Regions from separate parts of the Peribacillus sp. TH14 genome, predicted to be linked through region 2. Evidence: riboswitches for the same ligand, from Rfam matches in the RefSeq annotation. Region 2 holds a riboswitch; the other holds the start of a gene.
The links. A riboswitch is a leader RNA that binds a small molecule or an ion and turns the genes downstream of it on or off. The one in region 2 is predicted to bind S-adenosylmethionine.
Positions count from the first base shown of each region.

Region 1: another riboswitch for S-adenosylmethionine. It lies ahead of JFU50_RS12930 (5-methyltetrahydropteroyltriglutamate--homocysteine S-methyltransferase); the one in region 2 lies ahead of JFU50_RS03960 (methionine biosynthesis PLP-dependent protein).

Region 1 covers NZ_JAEKEK010000001.1:2,660,581-2,669,600, reverse strand. The annotation lists gene JFU50_RS12945 (MIP/aquaporin family protein) at 1-503, opposite strand, end outside; gene JFU50_RS12940 (glycerol-3-phosphate responsive antiterminator) at 739-1,281, opposite strand; gene JFU50_RS12935 (hypothetical protein) at 1,487-1,924, opposite strand; SAM riboswitch class I at 2,131-2,231, shown strand; gene JFU50_RS12930 (5-methyltetrahydropteroyltriglutamate--homocysteine S-methyltransferase) at 2,316-3,419, shown strand; gene JFU50_RS12925 (PTS transporter subunit IIC) at 3,519-4,556, opposite strand; gene JFU50_RS12920 (hypothetical protein) at 4,743-5,276, opposite strand; gene JFU50_RS12915 (CaiB/BaiF CoA transferase family protein) at 5,992-7,092, opposite strand; gene JFU50_RS12910 (amino acid permease) at 7,496-8,980, opposite strand.
Region 2 covers NZ_JAEKEK010000001.1:778,521-787,540, reverse strand. The annotation lists gene JFU50_RS03975 (ABC transporter ATP-binding protein) at 1-1,682, shown strand, start outside; gene JFU50_RS03970 (type B 50S ribosomal protein L31) at 1,762-2,010, shown strand; gene metC (cystathionine beta-lyase) at 2,182-3,363, opposite strand; gene JFU50_RS03960 (methionine biosynthesis PLP-dependent protein) at 3,360-4,472, opposite strand; SAM riboswitch class I at 4,558-4,671, opposite strand; gene fumC (class II fumarate hydratase) at 5,037-6,419, shown strand; gene JFU50_RS03950 (hypothetical protein) at 6,529-6,771, shown strand; gene JFU50_RS03945 (ABC transporter ATP-binding protein) at 6,863-8,008, opposite strand; gene JFU50_RS03940 (PucR family transcriptional regulator) at 8,140-9,020, opposite strand, start outside.

The DNA.
Region 1 (9,020 bases), 1.9 Mb from region 2:
AATAAACCGACAGCAAATGGGTTCAGACCTTCTGTAAACTTGCCGGCTCCAATAAATAATAAGCCAAGAACAAGGATGAATGTACCAATCATTTCACTTAATAGATTTGAAAAAGTATGTGGGATAGCTGGTGAGGTTGCAAACACACCAAGCTTTGTACCTGGATCCTCCGTAGCTTTCCAGTGAGGCAAATAATGCAGGAATACAAGAGTCGCACCTATAATTGCCCCTATCATTTGCGCCACGATGTACCCTGGCACATCAGCCCAAGGAAAATCTCCATTGATAGCTAATGCTACTGTAACAGCCGGGTTTAAATGTGCTCCGCTTATGGAACCCACTGCAAAGACACCCATTGTAACAGCCAGTCCCCATGCAATCGTGATGACAATCCAGCCTGCATCTTTGGCATAAGATCCCTTTAAGGAAGATCCTGCCCCAATACCTGCACCAAATAAAATTAAAATCATCGTGCCTACTACTTCTCCCCAAAATGGAGTCATACATAACCCCTCCTCTTATAGAATGATGCCTTACCAACAAATAAAAGGAGATTCACAGCAGAACTTTCCTCAAAAAATGAGTATGTCTGGTGTGAATCTCCTAATCTCCGTCACATGTATTAACTTGTAATGTAAATATACTAGGTAGTGAAAACGCTGTCAATTAATTTATATAAAAACAAATGATTTTTTCTGTATTTTTTTTCCTCTATCACACATCAACTCCTATCTGAAATTAAAACATCTCCCATAATTCAGTTTTTGAAGTCGTGATTGACGAAGCTCCTGCCTCAAGGGCATTCAGGACTTCATCTGAAGAACGTATGAGCCCTCCAGCAAAGATAGGAGTTTGTAAGCGTTCCTTTACCTCTTTAATCATCCAAGGCATTGCGCCAGGCAAAACTTCGATATAATCAGGCTTTGTTTTCTGTACCAGCTTATAACTTTTCTCTAACGCATGTGAGTCAATTAAAAAGATTCGTTGAATGGCAATAACACCCTTTTGCTTCGCTTTCAAAATCACGCTGGATTTTGTTGAAATCAGGCCATATGGGCAATACTCCTGACAAATAAATTCTGTAGCGTATTCATCACTTTTAATACCATGAATTAAATCGACATGATAAATCATTTTCTTATTATGCTGCTTTGCCATTAAGCTTACATTTTTCAATTGTGATATATGCAAATCAAGAAACACACCTATTTCATAGGAACTTTCTAGAAATCTTTCGAAATCCTTCATGCTTGCCGAAGCAGGCAAAATTTTCTGGTCCATTCATTTTCCCCCTTATCTACCGGAAAAACTCAAAACTTTTAGTTATTTAGTATATTTTAAAGAACTTGATTTATCAAACACAATATTTCTTATTGAAGAATCGTCCTTTACCATATCCTTACACTAACATACCTGGTATCCCCTTTAAAATAGTACAGGTAAGAATGCTATCATTTCCTTAATTGCTTACCCTTTCTTCAATTCATCATAATGAAAGTTTAATTTTTAATGCACCTTCCACCAACTCATACGATTTAATAGTGCCCACGGGTATTCTTTTCACGATGTTCCAAGCATTAAAATTCATTTTGATCATTCTATTTTCAAATTCAAAAAATGGCGGTCTGTTAAATATCTTTTGGTTAATAAAATTCCTATCAATAGGCTTCATTTCTACTAATTCAAATGAAATCGTTCTTTTTTCCACGTGAATCGGTTTTAATGTAATACGGAAAGGCACGTTTTTCTTAAACATCATTTTTTTCACTTCCGTCGTTCCGAAAAGCACTATATGTACTGGCGTAATCTCGACTTTAACATCCTGCTCACCTGATTTCATCTTTATAATTCGCTCTAGCATAGACGCAGTTAACGTTATCGGTAAACCATTCCCGGAAATATTAGATGGATTGAACGTATTCATCGTGGTTTTCCCCCTCCAACTTAACTTACAGGTAACTTCATTCCATATGGAACGTCAGTTATAGCATATGCTGTCTTCACGAATGTAGTTAACCCTTCATAACATGCAAGGTCCTGGTGAATAATCGGTATATTCTAAATTTTACACCTTTCACCCTTGACCTTTATTAAAACTATCTGTATAGTCATACTTAATTTAATAAACAACTCTTATCAAGAGAGGTGGAGGGACTGGCCCTTTGATACCTCAGCAACAGACTTTAATGTACTGTGCTAATTCCAGAAGTGTAAAAACTTGAAGATAAGAAGAGTAAATTGCTTAGTAGCCAACACCTCTTCTTTTTTTAAAAGAAGAGGTTTTTTATTTTATAAAAAGAAAGAAGGAATGAAACATGTCAATCACAATAACAAAAGCACCATTTAGAGCAGATCACGTCGGGAGTTTATTAAGACCGGATAATTTACATGATGCTAGAAAGCAATTTAAAGACGGCACAATTACTGCAGAGCAACTTCGCGAAGTTGAAACGGAAGAAATCAAGCGGATTGTTGATAAGCAAATTGAAGTTGGACTAGAGGTAGTAACGGACGGTGAGTTTAGACGCACATGGTGGCACTTTGACTTCCTAGAGCATTTAAATGGAATCGATGGGTATGTAACTGAAAAAGGTCTCACATTCGATGGCGTGGAAACAGAGAGATACAATATTCGCAATACTGGGAAGGTTTCATTCAATCCTGAACATCCCTTCATTCATGACTTTATTGAATTGAACAAAATCGTTGCCGGACGTGCTGTTACGAAACAAACCATTCCTAGTCCCAATCAATTATTTGCTGTGGGTGTTTATAATGAAGACATCTACCCTGATATCGAAGACTATGCAAATGACATCATTAAAGCGTATCAATATGCTTTAAAGGCCTTTTATGAAGCTGGTGTACGTTACTTACAATTGGATGATGTTTATATTGCTAGACTTTCCTCTCCAGAATTTCAGTTCAAAGATGGAAAATACTCTAGAGAACAATTAATTGATTTAGCATTGCGCGTAATTAATGGGGCTTTGGAGGGAAAACCAGAGGATTTGGTCGTCACGACACACTTATGTCGCGGGAACTATCAATCAACGTGGGCGTTTGAAGGAAGCTATGCACGTATCGCACCAACATTATTGGCAAAAGAAAAAGTAAATGGATTCTTCCTGGAATATGACGATAACCGTTCAGGAGATTTCAAACCGTTAGAATACATTCCAAATGGCGGAGCACGAGTTGTTCTAGGAGTCGTCACTTCAAAAAATGGAGAAATCGAAGACAAAGAAGCAGTTATAGCTCGTATTAAAGAAGCTTCACAATTCGTGCCACTCGAACAATTATGCTTAAGTCCACAATGCGGATTCGCTTCCACCCATCATGGCAATAAGCTAACGGAAGAACAACAATGGGAAAAGTTGAAATTTATTGTTGATGTAGCGAAAGAAGTTTGGGGATAAAGAAATATTATAGAAAGAGCAACGCATTCAAATAAAGCGTTGCTCTTTCTATATTGTCTATATATCAGCATCCTCTATTTCATGAGGAAGTTTGAGTTATTAATCAAAATGCAATTTATAATCCTCTGCTTTAATCAGTTTTAATTTTTTCGAGAATATATAGATAAGACCTAGGTTCAATACAATCGGAAGAATAAAGAAAGTACTTAGCATGATTGCTACATTCTCAACGACCCATCCACCTTCAGCCAGTTTCATATAATTTAATGGACCAACTAGACCTGATAAACCGAACCCAGCACTATAGGGTGTGCCTTGAATATTTAACAGACCGGCCAAAGCACCAAGAATCGCAGCTGTGATCAACATCGGAAAAGCGATCTTCGGTTTCATGAAGAAGTTTCTCATTTGAATTTTTGGTGAGCCTAATACATGTGCTAATGCCGTTCCAAGGGAGTTTGCTTTATAACTTGCAATGGCCAGACCAACGCCTGCTGCAACAATACCTAGATTAGCCGCACCAGAGCCAATACCTGAAAGCATGATCACAGTGGCTACCCCTACTGTTGAAATAGGCGACAAAATTATGAGACAGAACACAACAGAAATAATAGCTCCCATTATAATTGGTTGTAATGATGTCACATTTGAAATAGCGACTCCCAGTAAACCAGTGGAAGATTTCACAAATGGTAGAATTAAATACCCAATCATCCCTGGCACTAATATGCTTAAAGTCGGCATCAATAAAATGGAATATGCTTTTAATCGGTCACCAATTAATTGAACAAATAACACAGTCAGTGCGGCTGTAATTCCTGTATTAATAACGATTCCAATACCATTTAGGGCAAATAAACCATCAGCCGTTTTTTGAATAGCACCACTACCGACCATTGCCGCGATCCCAACACTTGCTGTTTGTATAGATGTTAGCTTAAATGTAATCCCTACCATCACACCAATCATAACAGGTAACAAACTCATCACAAAAACTGTAATATCGAATATATGTTGTAATACTGGAAAATGAGGAATCAATAACTTAAGTACTTCCCCTAACAAAGCATTTGGAATTAAGGAAACAACAATCCCTATACTCATTCCAGTTAGTAATTTACTGAAAAAATCTTTCATCCTACTAATCTCCTATCCCGTCTCTATAATGTAGAATATTATAAGGAATATTCTGATAATAGTCAAAGGATTTTTTTAGCACTTTACCGCGAAAGCGCGAAAAAGTTTATGAGGTTCTCCTACGTCTTTACCCTATTCTATTTCATCCAAGCACAAAAAAAGAACGAGCATCAAGAACGTCCCTTTTTACTTGCAACTATCATCATCATCCATTTTCTTCACCAATATATCATCAGTCACCCTATCTTCCAACTTGTTCCTCAAGGCCAATTCTGCAGCCTTCCCATCACTAGGCGACCCGTCCGAGAAATACATTGGAAACAAGGAGAAAAACATAATATAGAAGGAAAAATATATGAATTGGTACCATATTACTGAGCTTTCCAAGATATTCTGATACACTAAGCTATATATGATTAGCATACTGACTAAATTAAAGATAGAGCCCCCTAAATAAATCAGCATATTCGTCAATCGATTATCATGTTTCAATCCCCTAAACTCGCATGTCCCATTCCAAAAATAATATTTCCTCACCTCTATGTTACAAAAGGAGAAAAGTTTATTCCCACATCCGATCAAGATTCTCTTTTCTGATCCTCCGAAGATCGTAACAAAGAAGATATGCCCGCTCAAATGTATCAGTGTAACGATTGGCATAATCAGAAAAAAAGAAAATAGAAATTTAATGATATCATAGAGACCAAAGATTATTATCATCCTCCTATCTAGAGCTTTTTCTTATAAATCCTTTGTTGAAGGATGATACTCTGATACCCGGTAAACGCTAGTTGTAACTGGTAATTTTTAGCACACACGTCTTGTTGCTTTCATTGATAAAAGATTAATTTGGCCTTTCTCCGATTAATTCGACCTTCCTCCACTTATTTCGTCCTTCATCCACTTTATTCGTCCTTCATCCAATTAATTCGACCTTCCTCCGATTTATTCGTCCTTCCTCCCACTTAATTCGTCCTTTCTCCTACTTAATTCGACCTTCCTCCGCTTTATTCGGCCTTCCTCCTACTTATTTCGTCCTTCATCCACTTTATTCGTCCTTCATCCAATTAATTCGACCTTCCTCCGATTTATTCGTCCTTCCTCCGCTTTATTCGTCCTTCCTCCCACTTAATTCGTCCTTTCTCCTACTTAATTCGACCTTCCTCCGCTTTATTCGTCCTTCATCCACTTAATTTGACCTTCCTCCCACTTAATTCGTCCTTCATCCACTTTATTCGTCCTTCATCCACTTATTTCGTCCTTCCTCCATTTAGCTCGGCCTCATAAATGTTGCAGCACTATGAGTACAGGAGTATTTACGTCGTTGCAGCGAAGATTGAATTCAAAAAAATTAGGCTATCTCTCTCCAAAAAGATTTTGGAAAAGTGACAGCCTTTAAATATATATATCATTTTAGCTAGGTCCGTTTCTTTATTTAGCGATTAAAGGTGTGGAGAACTTCTTCATTGCTTTGTCCTGGCTTCAGCCCTGTATGTTTATAATCAGGGGTAAAAACCGATGTTTTGATTGGACAGGCAATTTGCTTCTGGATGCTTCCTTTTCCGTCAGGTATTTCAACAATCATGCCCCGTTCCTTAAGTTGGGGATGATTGGTCGCTTCGGTAAAAGTCAGTACTGGTTCTACACAGGCCTCAGAATCAGCAAATATTTCTTTCCATTCATCAAAGTTCTTTTCAAGAAAAGCACGTTGGACAGCTGTTTTAAATCTACTTCCACTCTCAGCATCTCTACTCAAGCTTAGTTCATACAATTCGGGCTTGAGGATTGCTTCACATAGAGCTTTACGGAATGGAGGCTCCAGGCTTCCTACCGAAAAATAACGCCCATCTTTCGTTTCGTAAAAGTCATAAAATGACCCTCCGTTTAACATCAATTTCTCTGGCTCAAGCTCCATGCCCCCTTGTAAATTCAGAGGTGCGGATATGGCATTTAAAGCGAAACTGCAGTCGGTCATGCTGATGTCGATGTATTGGCCTTCCCCCGTTCTGTCTCTATAAATGACTGCGGACAAAATACCGATAATAGCATGCAATGACCCTCCTGCAAGATCAGCTATTTGCGTTCCGTTCTTTGCTGGGCCGTCTTTTTGCGTACCGGAATAGCCTGATAATCCTGCAATCGAAATATAATTGATGTCATGACCCGGGCGGTCTTTGTATGGACCGGTTTGGCCAAATCCTGTGATTGAACAATAAATTAACTTCGGATTGATTTGTTTTAAAACCTCGTACCCCAGCCCTAAGCGCTCCATGACACCTGGCCGGAATTGTTCAAGGACGATATCGTATTCTTTCACTAAATTTTTTACGGCTTCGATGGACTCCGACTGTTTTAAATCAAGGGTAATCGATTGCTTTGATCTGTTAAGATATTGATTCACACCCCATGAATCCCCTGCTGCCGGCCTTTCTACCTTCAAAACATCTGCTCCTAAATCAGCTAGCATCAAAGTGGCAAATGGTCCGGGCAGTAGCGTTGAAAAGTCCAATACTTTCAAATTAGTCAATAGAGTCATAAGCGCGCACCTTCCTTTTCTAGGATTAGATACTTCAAACGGTTAAAGTCTGGCTTTCTCTTCTCGAAGATGGCAGTTCCCCCGTCGTACTAGCATGCATTCCTTTGCTTTTTTTAAAAAATTTGAAAGAGATTAGAATGATACATAGAGTCTCCTTTAGCTAATTTTATAGAAAAACACACATAGAGATTACGTTTATCATATAACATCCCTCTTTGAATTTGTATTAATTTCCATTTATCACAAAATAAAAAAGGCCAGGAATCCCGCTCCCGGCTTTAAATAAAAATTTTGAATGGCGAAGATAAATAAACCTACATGCACATAGCTGTTTTACATATAGACAAATAAAAACCGGACAACTTAAAACAACGTTGTCCGGCTGATTTTACTTAAAGCATTATCATTCGTATTTTTTGTCAAAGTCAAACTCCACTTCCTCAAGTTTAACGAATTTAGTTTTCCTTACCAGTTTATATCCAAACCATAGACCAAGGAAAAGTGGGATTCCTAGGTATGCAGCTATTACACTGCCCCAATCAATGTGGTCTGAAAAAAACGCTTGAAAATTTTGAGATAGAATAACGATTAAGCCAATCACAATAGCAAAAATCGGTCCAATCGGAAACCATAATGCCTTATATGGCAGCTTCTCCAATGAATGGCCTTGAGCTATATAAGCTTTACGGAAACGATAATGACTGATAGAAATACCTAGCCAGAAGATAAATCCTGTAATACCAATAGCATTCATTAACCATATATACACTTTACCATCACCAAAAATAGAAGCTAAAAATGCAAGCATACCGATGGCACATGTCAAAATCATACCCGCAACCGGCACTCCGCGTTTGTTAAGTTTTGCAAAAATGCGTGGTGCTTGCCCATCTTTAGCCATTGAATATAACATACGCGTCGAAGCATATAAACTAGAGTTACCTGCTGACAATACCGCTGTTAAAATGACTGCATTCATGAGCGAAGCTGCAAAAGCAACTCCAGCCTTTTCAAATATAAGCGTGAATGGGCTGACCATAACATTATCCCCTTGTAAACTTTGGCTTGTATAAGGGATAAGTAACCCTATCACAAAGATTGCCAATACGTAAAAGAGTAGGATTCTCCAAAAAACGCTTTTAATAGCCTTTGGTATATTTTTGGCTGGGTCTTCACTTTCACCTGCAGCCACACCGACGATTTCTGTACCTTGAAAAGAAAAGCCAGCTGCAATAAACACAATGAAGACACCCATAAAACCACCCGGGAAAGGCGCGTCATCGATTGTAAAGTTCTTAAAACCTACTGCTTCGCCACCCATGATGCCAACAATCATTAGTATGCCAACGATTATAAAAATAACGATGGCCGTTACTTTTATGAAGGAAAACCAGTATTCCCCTTCACCATATCCTTTAACGGATAAATAGTTTAATAGGAAAATGAGCACCAAGAATGATGAACTCCACAACAATGATGGACTATTCGGAAACCAAAATTTCATAATCATTGTTGAGGCTGCCAACTCCGCCGCTATGGTCATCGACCAATTGAACCAGTACGTCCATCCCAAGGCAAACCCAAATGCCGGATCGACGAATTTCGTTCCATAGGTACTGAATGAACCGCTTGTCGGCATAAAGGCTGCCAGTTCCCCTAAGCTGGTCATCACGAAGTACACCATTGCCCCAACTAAGGCATAAGCAAGTAATGCGCCGCCTGGCCCAGCTGTATGAATGGCTGCCCCGCTGCTAAGAAACAGCCCGGTGCCAATAGCCCCTCCAATAGAAATCATCGTTAAATGACGGGATTTCAAACCGCGCTTTAATTCTTGTTCTTCTTGCTTTGGAGGATGCTGAAAGATGTCATTTTCTTGTTTTGGTATCATAACTTTTCATCCCTTTCTATATAAGCGCTTACATGTATGG
Region 2 (9,020 bases):
ACCAAACATTAATAATTGAGAAAAACGGAAAAGAGCAAATGGTATCAGTAGAGAAATTAACAAGTCAGGAATTAATGGAGTTTTACCAACCAGAAATTCCGCGAATTATAAAGCTTGTAGCTTTTTACTTTGGTCTTGTTATCATTTCTTCTGTTTTTCAATATGGGCAGAGTTTTTATTTACAGAAAGCTGCGAATCGAATTATTCAGAAGATGCGAAATGATATTTTTACTCATATTTCCCGATTGCCCATTCGTTATTTCGATAATATGCCCGCTGGGAAAGTTGTTGCTAGGGTTACTAATGACACTGAGGCGATTCGAGAGTTATATGTGACGGTGCTCGCCAACTTCTTTTCAAGCACGATTAATATTATCGGCGTTCTCATTGCTTTGTATATTTTGGATGCGCGTGCAGGGCTCATGGGCCTTTTACTTATTCCCATTATCGTTATCTGGACGAAGGTATATCGCAAATTCGCCTCGAAATATAATCACATCATTCGGGAACGAGTCAGTGATATTAACGGGATGATCAATGAATCCATTCAAGGAATGAACATCATTCAGGCATTCGGACGTGAAAAGGAGACAAAACATTCTTTCGAAAAATTGAACCGGGAGCATTACTCGTATCAAAATAAAATGCTCAATTTAAATTCATTAACGGGAGGAAACTTGATTGGTGTCATTAAGGTCATGGCGCTAATAGCATTTGTCTGGTATTTCGGCGGGATGTCGCTTACAGCAAGTTCAGCTATTTCTTTAGGGTTAATGTATGCAATTGTTGATTTGATCAGTCGTCTGCTTCATCCGCTTCACGGGATTGTCAATCAGTTTGCTAACCTAGAACAAGCGCTTGTTGCAGGGGAGAGGGCATTCAGTTTATTGGATGAGCAGGGATTAGAAGTCAGTGATGAAAACATTTCCCGATATAAAGGAAACGTGCAATTCGAAAATGTCTCATTCGGCTATAAAGAAAATGAATATGTGTTAAAAAACATTTCATTTTCTGCGCAACAAGGTGAGACAGTAGCTTTAGTTGGTCATACTGGTTCGGGAAAGAGTTCAATAATGAATTTGTTGTTCCGTTTCTATGATAGTAGTGAAGGACAAATCAAGATTGATGGAAGGGATATTTTAGATATTCCTCACCAAACACTTAGAGAGCATATGGGAATTGTCCTTCAGGATCCATATTTATTTACTGGAACCATAGCTTCCAATATCAGCCTTAATAATAAAGATATCACAAGGGAAATGGTTGAAAAGTCATTAAAAGATGTAGGCGGGGACAAAGTGCTGAAGCATCTGCCTCTAGGGCTAGATGAGCCGGTTATTGAAAAAGGCGGGACATTGTCTTCAGGACAGCGGCAGCTAATCTCTTTTGCACGCGCGCTCGCATTTAATCCGGCGATTTTGATTTTGGATGAAGCCACTGCAAGCATCGATACAGAAACAGAGGCCATTATCCAGGAAGGAATGGAAGTACTAAAGAAAGGAAGAACGACCTTTATCATTGCACATAGGCTTTCCACGATTAAAAATGCCGATCAAATTCTTGTACTGGATAAAGGACAGATTTCTGAGCAGGGGACACATGAAGAATTAATGGAGTTGAAAGGAAAGTACTATCAAATGTATGAACTGCAGGCTGGGTCGCATAAGGGAATGGCTGGATAAAAACCTAGTGGAATAATGAAGGGAGAAATTAAGAATAATTTTTCAGAAAATGAGGGATACTTACGAAGAGGTGATAATAATGAAACAAGGAATTCATCCTGATTATCAGCAAGTAGTATTTATGGATACTAACAGTGGTTATAAATTTATTACAGGCTCTACGAAAAAATCTAACGAAACAATTAAGTGGGAAGACGGTCAAACTTATCCTTTATTAAAAGTAGAGATTAGTTCAGATACGCATCCTTTTTATACCGGCAAGCAGAAATTTGCTGAAAAAGGCGGACGTGTGGATCGCTTCTTAGAAAAATATAATATGAAGAAATGATGTTAAGGCTATCGAGAAATCGATGGCCTTTATTTTTATTTTGGGAGATGGAAGAACTCGTGGGTAAATTAAGGTTTATAATTTTTTTAGTAATAACGTAGTGAATGCCTCATTTAAAATCCTAATAATAGAAAAAAGGGTTGCTCTAGGCACCCTTTTTTTCTATATATTTTATTTAACTGGAATAGCATGCGCTTTTGCACTTTTTACAAGAGCAGCGTCAAAGTCTTTAATTAAATCATCTGGATTCTCAAGGCCGACAGAGAGGCGAAGCAGGCTGTTGGTGATGCCTCGTTTTTCCCTTTCATCAGCAGGCATGGCAGCATGGGACATTTTTGCCGGGTAGGATAATATCGATTCCACTGCTCCAAGACTAACCGCAAAAACAGGAAGTTCGACAGTATTCACAAATGAGCGGAAAATTTCCTCGCTTTCTAGTTCAAATGATAAAACTGCACCTGCACCAAGGGCCTGTCCTTCCTGGATTGCATGCTGTGGATGATCAGTAAGCCCAGGGTAATACACCTTTTTCACTAATGGCTGCTGTTTTAAGTAGTCTGCAATTTTTTCTGCTCCTTTTTGAGAGTGTTCCATTCGTACAGACAAGGTTTTCAGACCTCTCATAACAAGCCAGGCATCCTGGACACCAAGTACCGCACCAAAGGAGTTTTGAAGGGAACCGAGTCTTTCAGCCAATTCAGGATCTTTTACGACAGCAAGCCCAGCTACGACATCACTGTGTCCGGATAAAAACTTCGTCGCACTATGAAGGACAACATCCGCCCCTAAGTTCAGCGGTTTTTGCAGAGCTGGTGTCAAGAATGTATTGTCGACAAAACTCAATGCGCCGACTTTTTTTGCGATATCACAAACGGCTTTAATATCAGTCACCTTAAGCAATGGATTTGAAGGTGTTTCAATGTATATCGCTCTCGTATTAGGTTGAACGGCCGCTTTAACGCTTTCGAGGTCCGTCATATCAACGAAAGTATGCTCGATGTTGAAGCGGGTCAACACGCTTGTAACCATCCGGAACGTACCGCCATACACATCTTCTGAGATGACGATATGGTCGCCAGCAGAAAGCAGAAGGAATGCTGTTGAAATGGCTGCCATACCTGAAGAAAAGGCAAAGCCGCGAGTACCATCTTCAAGCTCGGCAATGATATCTTCAAGTGCTTCCCGTGTTGGATTTCCGCTCCTGCTGTAATCGTACTTGCCGAATGTATCGATATCAGTTTGATGGAAAGTGGAAGCGTGCTGAATAGGGACGCTCACACCGCCTGTTGTCGGATCGAATTTATGCTGGTTATGAAGTAATTTGGTTTCAAAACTGAAATCATGATTTGTCATCGTAGTGCCTCCCTTTTTACATGTGCAAATGCTTGCTGGAGGTCTTGAATTAAATCGTCGCTGTCTTCGATGCCAACCGAGAAGCGTAGAAGTCGATTACAAACCCCATTAGCAGTTCTAACTTCAAGAGGGATATCGGCATGTGTTTGTGTAGCAGGATAGGTGATGAAGCTTTCAACGCCTCCAAGACTTTCTGCAAATGAAATTAATGAAAGTGATTGTAAAAATGGATTGACCGCTGCTTCGTCAATTATCCGGAAAGAAATCATACCACCTCTGCCGGGATACAGGACGTCCGTTACACATTCATGTTCTGATAAATAATCTACAAGGATTTTGGCGTTCTTTTCATGACGTTCCATCCGCAGTGCCAGGGTTTTCATTCCGCGCATTAACAGCCATGAATCAAATGGACTCAACACCGCTCCTGTTCCATTATGATGGAAGGCAATCGAATCACATAATTCTGCACCTTTAGCCACGATTAGTCCAGCAAGAACATCATTATGACCACCGAGATACTTCGTTGCGCTATGGATTACAATATCGGCTCCAAGCAGGATAGGCTGCTGCAGAAGCGGCGTATAAAAAGTGTTGTCAACAATCAACAGTAAATTAAATTGTTTGGCAAGTGCGGCAACAGCGCTAATATCTGTTTGCTGCATAAGAGGGTTAGTGGGAGTTTCGATAAAGATGGCTTTTGTTTGAGGAGTAATAGCTTTTTCGATATCCTCTAAACAACAAGTGTTTACATAGTCACACTGTAAGCCCCATTTTTTAAAACCTTGTTCTAGCAAACGATATGTACCACCATATAGATCTTCGCTGACTATCCATGCATCACCTGATTTAAATAAGGCTAGTATGGTAGAAATGGCCGCCATTCCTGAACTGCAAGCATATCCTTGGTCACCTCTTTCAAGGTTGGCGATGGATTGTTCCAAAAGTTGACGTGTTGGATTACCTGTCCTTGTGTAATCGAATCCAGTTGATTGGCCAATTCCTTCGTGGCGGAAAGCTGTCGAAAAGTAAACCGGCGGATTGACTGTTCCTGTCGCCGTTTCACTGCGATTACCTAGTTGAGCAAGATATGTTTCTGTTTTATACATAGTTTTCACTGCTCCTTTGTGTTTTATAAAATAAAAAAAAGTCTTCTTTAAGAAGAAGACTTGGTTAAGTATGGACGAGTCATTCTTCTTATCTTCCAAGTTCACAAACTTGTGGAATTAGCACCTTTTCATTGGTTTGAAACAAATGAAGGTTGCTGAGGTGTCATCGGGCCATTCCCTATACCTCTCTCGATAAGAGTTTAGATTATTCAATTTCTTTTGAATTTACTATATATATAAAGTGCTGTCAAGAACATTCTGGGAAAATATTGCTCGATAATTCTTTATTGGTTAATTAGGACTAGCGTTGTCAAAACATGATTGGTCCAATGAAAAACCCCTAAATATTGTGGAAAACGCGATGGTATAAGGTGTTGAGATACTTTAAAAGACTTTGTTTAATTAAATGGATTTTCTGAAATATAGGGAAGGTTTTGTTCTGTTTCTTTGCTTTAAAATAATAAAGTTTGTACAATGTATAGAGAGAAGAATTAATAATATGTCATTATTCATTTCATATACATAAGGTTTTCGGTGGATAGTGCAAACATAGGAGGAGAACACATGGAATACAGAATCGAACGAGATACGATGGGTGAAGTGAAAGTTCCTGCTGATAAGTATTGGGGAGCACAAACCGAGAGAAGCCGTAACAACTTCAAAATTGGTAATGAAAAAATGCCGATTGAATTAGTCCGTGCTTTTGCATATGTAAAGCAAGCGGCAGCTAAAGTGAACTATGACCTTGGTGATCTTTCTGAAGTGAAAAAGAATGCCATCGTTAAAATTTGTGGCGAAATTCTAGAAGGTACACTTGATGAACATTTCCCCCTTGTGGTCTGGCAAACAGGCAGTGGCACTCAAAGTAATATGAATGTGAATGAAGTGGTCGCTAACAAAGGGAATGAATGGTTAAAAGAAAACGGTGAGTCCGAAACCCTTCACCCAAATGATGATGTCAACAAGGCGCAAAGCTCTAATGACACATTCCCAACGGCTATGCATATTGCAGCCTATATGGAAGTTGCTGAAAAATTAGTACCGGCAATTAAAGTACTTCGTGATACTTTTGCAGCAAAAGAAAAAGAATTCTGGGATCTTGTGAAAATTGGACGTACACATCTTCAAGATGCAACACCACTAACTTTAGGCCAAGAAATCTCTGGTTGGAAAGCGATGCTTGATAAAGACTTAGTGATGATTGAAGAAAGCAGTCAAAAACTATTGAATCTAGCACTAGGCGGTACAGCTGTAGGTACTGGGATCAATACGAAAAAAGAATTTCCAGGACTTTCTGCAAAACAAATAGCGGCGGATACAGGACATTCTTTCGTAACATCGGATAATAAGTTCCATGCATTAACAAGTCATAACGAAATTGTTTACGCTCATGGCGCATTAAAAGCATTAGCAGCGGACTTAATGAAAATTGCGAACGATGTTAGATGGCTGGCAAGCGGCCCAAGAAGCGGAATCGGTGAAATCGCTATTCCTGAAAACGAGCCAGGCAGCTCTATCATGCCAGGTAAAGTAAATCCTACACAAAGTGAAGCGTTGACAATGATTGCGACACAAATTGTTGGTAACGATGCAACAATCGGCTTTGCAGCAAGCCAAGGTAACTTCGAATTGAACGTATTCAAACCAGTTATCATTTATAACTTCCTACAAACTGTTAAATTATTGACAGAAGGCATTCACTCTTTCAACAATAATTGTGCAGTAGGCATCACAGCGAATGAAGATAAAATCAAAGAAAATGTTGACCGTTCTCTTATGCTAGTAACAGCATTGAACCCACATATCGGTTATGAAAAAGCAGCTAAAATTGCCAAAACTGCATTCAAAGACAACTCTACATTAAAAGAAGCAGCGTTGAAATTGGAATTCTTGACTGATGATGAATTTAAAGCATGGGTAGATCCTGCTAACATGGTTAATAAATAATTGCCTATGATCACCCTCCCGCTGTTTTTAGGGAGGGTGTTTTAAGGTGTTAAAATAATAGAATAAACAAATACTGAGTATATAAGTTTCTAGAACAGGAGGGAATACAATGGCTTTATGCCCGCTTTGCAACGGCCTCAGAAAAATTCATGTGAATTGCCCGGAATGTGGCAGTGATCTTGATGATAAAGGGAAATTCATGGATTATGCTGATTCATACAGTGCATACATGGATATAGATACGCTTAAGCAAAACGATGGATACCCGCAATCGCTCCAAAAAGGTCAATGTCCACACATCATGAACTGCTCTAAATGTGGACATGATGAAGTGGTACTTGTGCAGGAATAGATTTTATAGATATAGTAGAGTTCAAGACCTTAGCTGAAATATACGCACAAAGACCCATTCATATGAACGGGTCTTTGTTTTGATATGAAATTTAATTAGAAAGTAACTTCAAGCCATACTCCATTTGTGATTCTCCTTCAGCAAAAATGCGCTGCTCGGACCCTTTATCAAAAAAGTGGGCTTTATTCATGTCGAGAGCAAGTTCAATATTATCGCCTGCTTGGATGATGTTTTTTGCATCGATGCGCGCGACGAAGTCCTGGCCAGCGAATGTCGAGTAGAGCATAATTTCGGCACCCATGAGTTCAGCTACATCGACTTGAGCCGTGAATGTAGTGTTTGGAGACTCCTTGATGTAAGCCCCTTCATTATGGAAATCCTCTGGACGGATGCCAAGGATAATTTCTTTTCCGATATAGCCTTGATCACGCAGCGTATTCATTTTCAATTCGGGTACTTCAAGCGTTTGCTCCCCAATTTTAATGATGCCTTCTTTTAATGTTCCGGTAAAGAAGTTCATAGCTGGTGATCCGATAAAGCCACCCACGAAGACATTCACTGGTTTCTCGTACACGTCTTTTGGTGCGCCGACCTGCTGGATGATACCGTCCTTCATAACAACAAGTCGTGTGGCCATGGTCATTGCTTCTGTTTGATCATGAGTGACATAAATTGTTGTAGTGTCCAGTCGTTTATGTAGTTTTGCGATTTCAGCACGCATTTGAACCCTGAGTTTGGCGTCAAGATTTGATAATGGCTCATCCATTAAAAAAACTTTTGCGTCTCGTACAATTGCACGACCGAGTGCCACACGCTGGCGTTGTCCACCTGAAAGTGCTTTCGGTTTCCTATTTAAAAGGTCTTCGAGACCGAGGATTTTTGCTGCGTCATTGACCCGCTGCTTGATTTCCATTTTTGGCGTTTTACGGAGTTTTAATCCAAATGCCATATTGTCATAGACGGACATATGAGGATATAAGGCGTAGTTCTGGAAAACCATCGCAATATCACGATCTTTCGGTGGGACATCATTGACCCGCTTGCCGTCTATATATAAATCTCCTTGGGAAATGTCTTCAAGTCCGGCAATCATCCGTAAAGTCGTCGATTTTCCGCAACCGGACGGTCCCACGAAAACAATGAATTCTTTATCGGCCACACGAAGGTTAAAATCTTTAACAGCTGTTTCTTTTTTATCATAAACCTTAAATATATGATCTAATACTAACTCTGCCATGAAAATTCCTCCTTTTAAACTCCTAATTACTTGTACCAATAACTATAGTCTAATCTATCAAATTGGAAAAAAGTATAGGCACACTGCACAAAAAAGGATAATAATTCCTTTGTTAACTTTGCAAATAGTAGTTAATCATTCAGCAAAAGAATTAAGTAAGCAGCCAAGGCATGCGGAAAGTTTCTAATATCGAGTCCAGTTTTTTCAGTAAATTTATCTATTCGGTATTGTAGGCTGTTTCGATGTATATAAAGTTGCTTTGCGGCATAGGTTGCATTGGAATTGCACTCAATATACGTTTTAATCGTCTTCATTAGTTCAGTATCATTCATGGTTTTACCGAGTATTTCATTGATATACCAAGTTTTACTCGTTGCAGATTGGTCACTTATCAGTGAGTGAGGAATGATGTCGGCCAAATCAGTCACTTTTAAATCTGGCAAATGCAATTGTGCCAGGTCAAAACACTTATTCTCCTGATTTCTGTGATAAGGGAGTTCTTGGTTTACAGAGTGAAAGCGACCGGTAAACATTCGAGTCTTAACATAAAAATCACTCTCAAGCGTGGTTGAAATAGCAAGCAGTTCATTTTTTGATAACGACTCATCTGTGTCTGTTTCAATTAAAATACCCGCCTTTTCATTTTCCCAGATCAAGACTGAATCAGATGGGACAAATGCGAGGAAGGCATCCTCGAAATGGGAGTGCGAAAAATCAGCATGAGTCAGATTAAAGTGGATAAACCGGACATTCTCCCAGCTTGTTAAAGGCAAGGATGCATTCGGTTCGAATAAAAAAGTATTCCATGGTGTGTGAGGAAACGTGTTAATTTTATTTTGGTAAAATAAAGGAGTAAAGAGCAGTTCCAACAAACGGATTTCCTCGGCCGAAATTTCTGAACGGGGAATACCGATTGTGCTCCCAATAGAGTCTTCAAACCAAATATAAGAAGTAATGTTCTTCGTATCTTGTATATTGGAAAGAGCGTTTGGGAATTTTTGTTTAAGCTTTT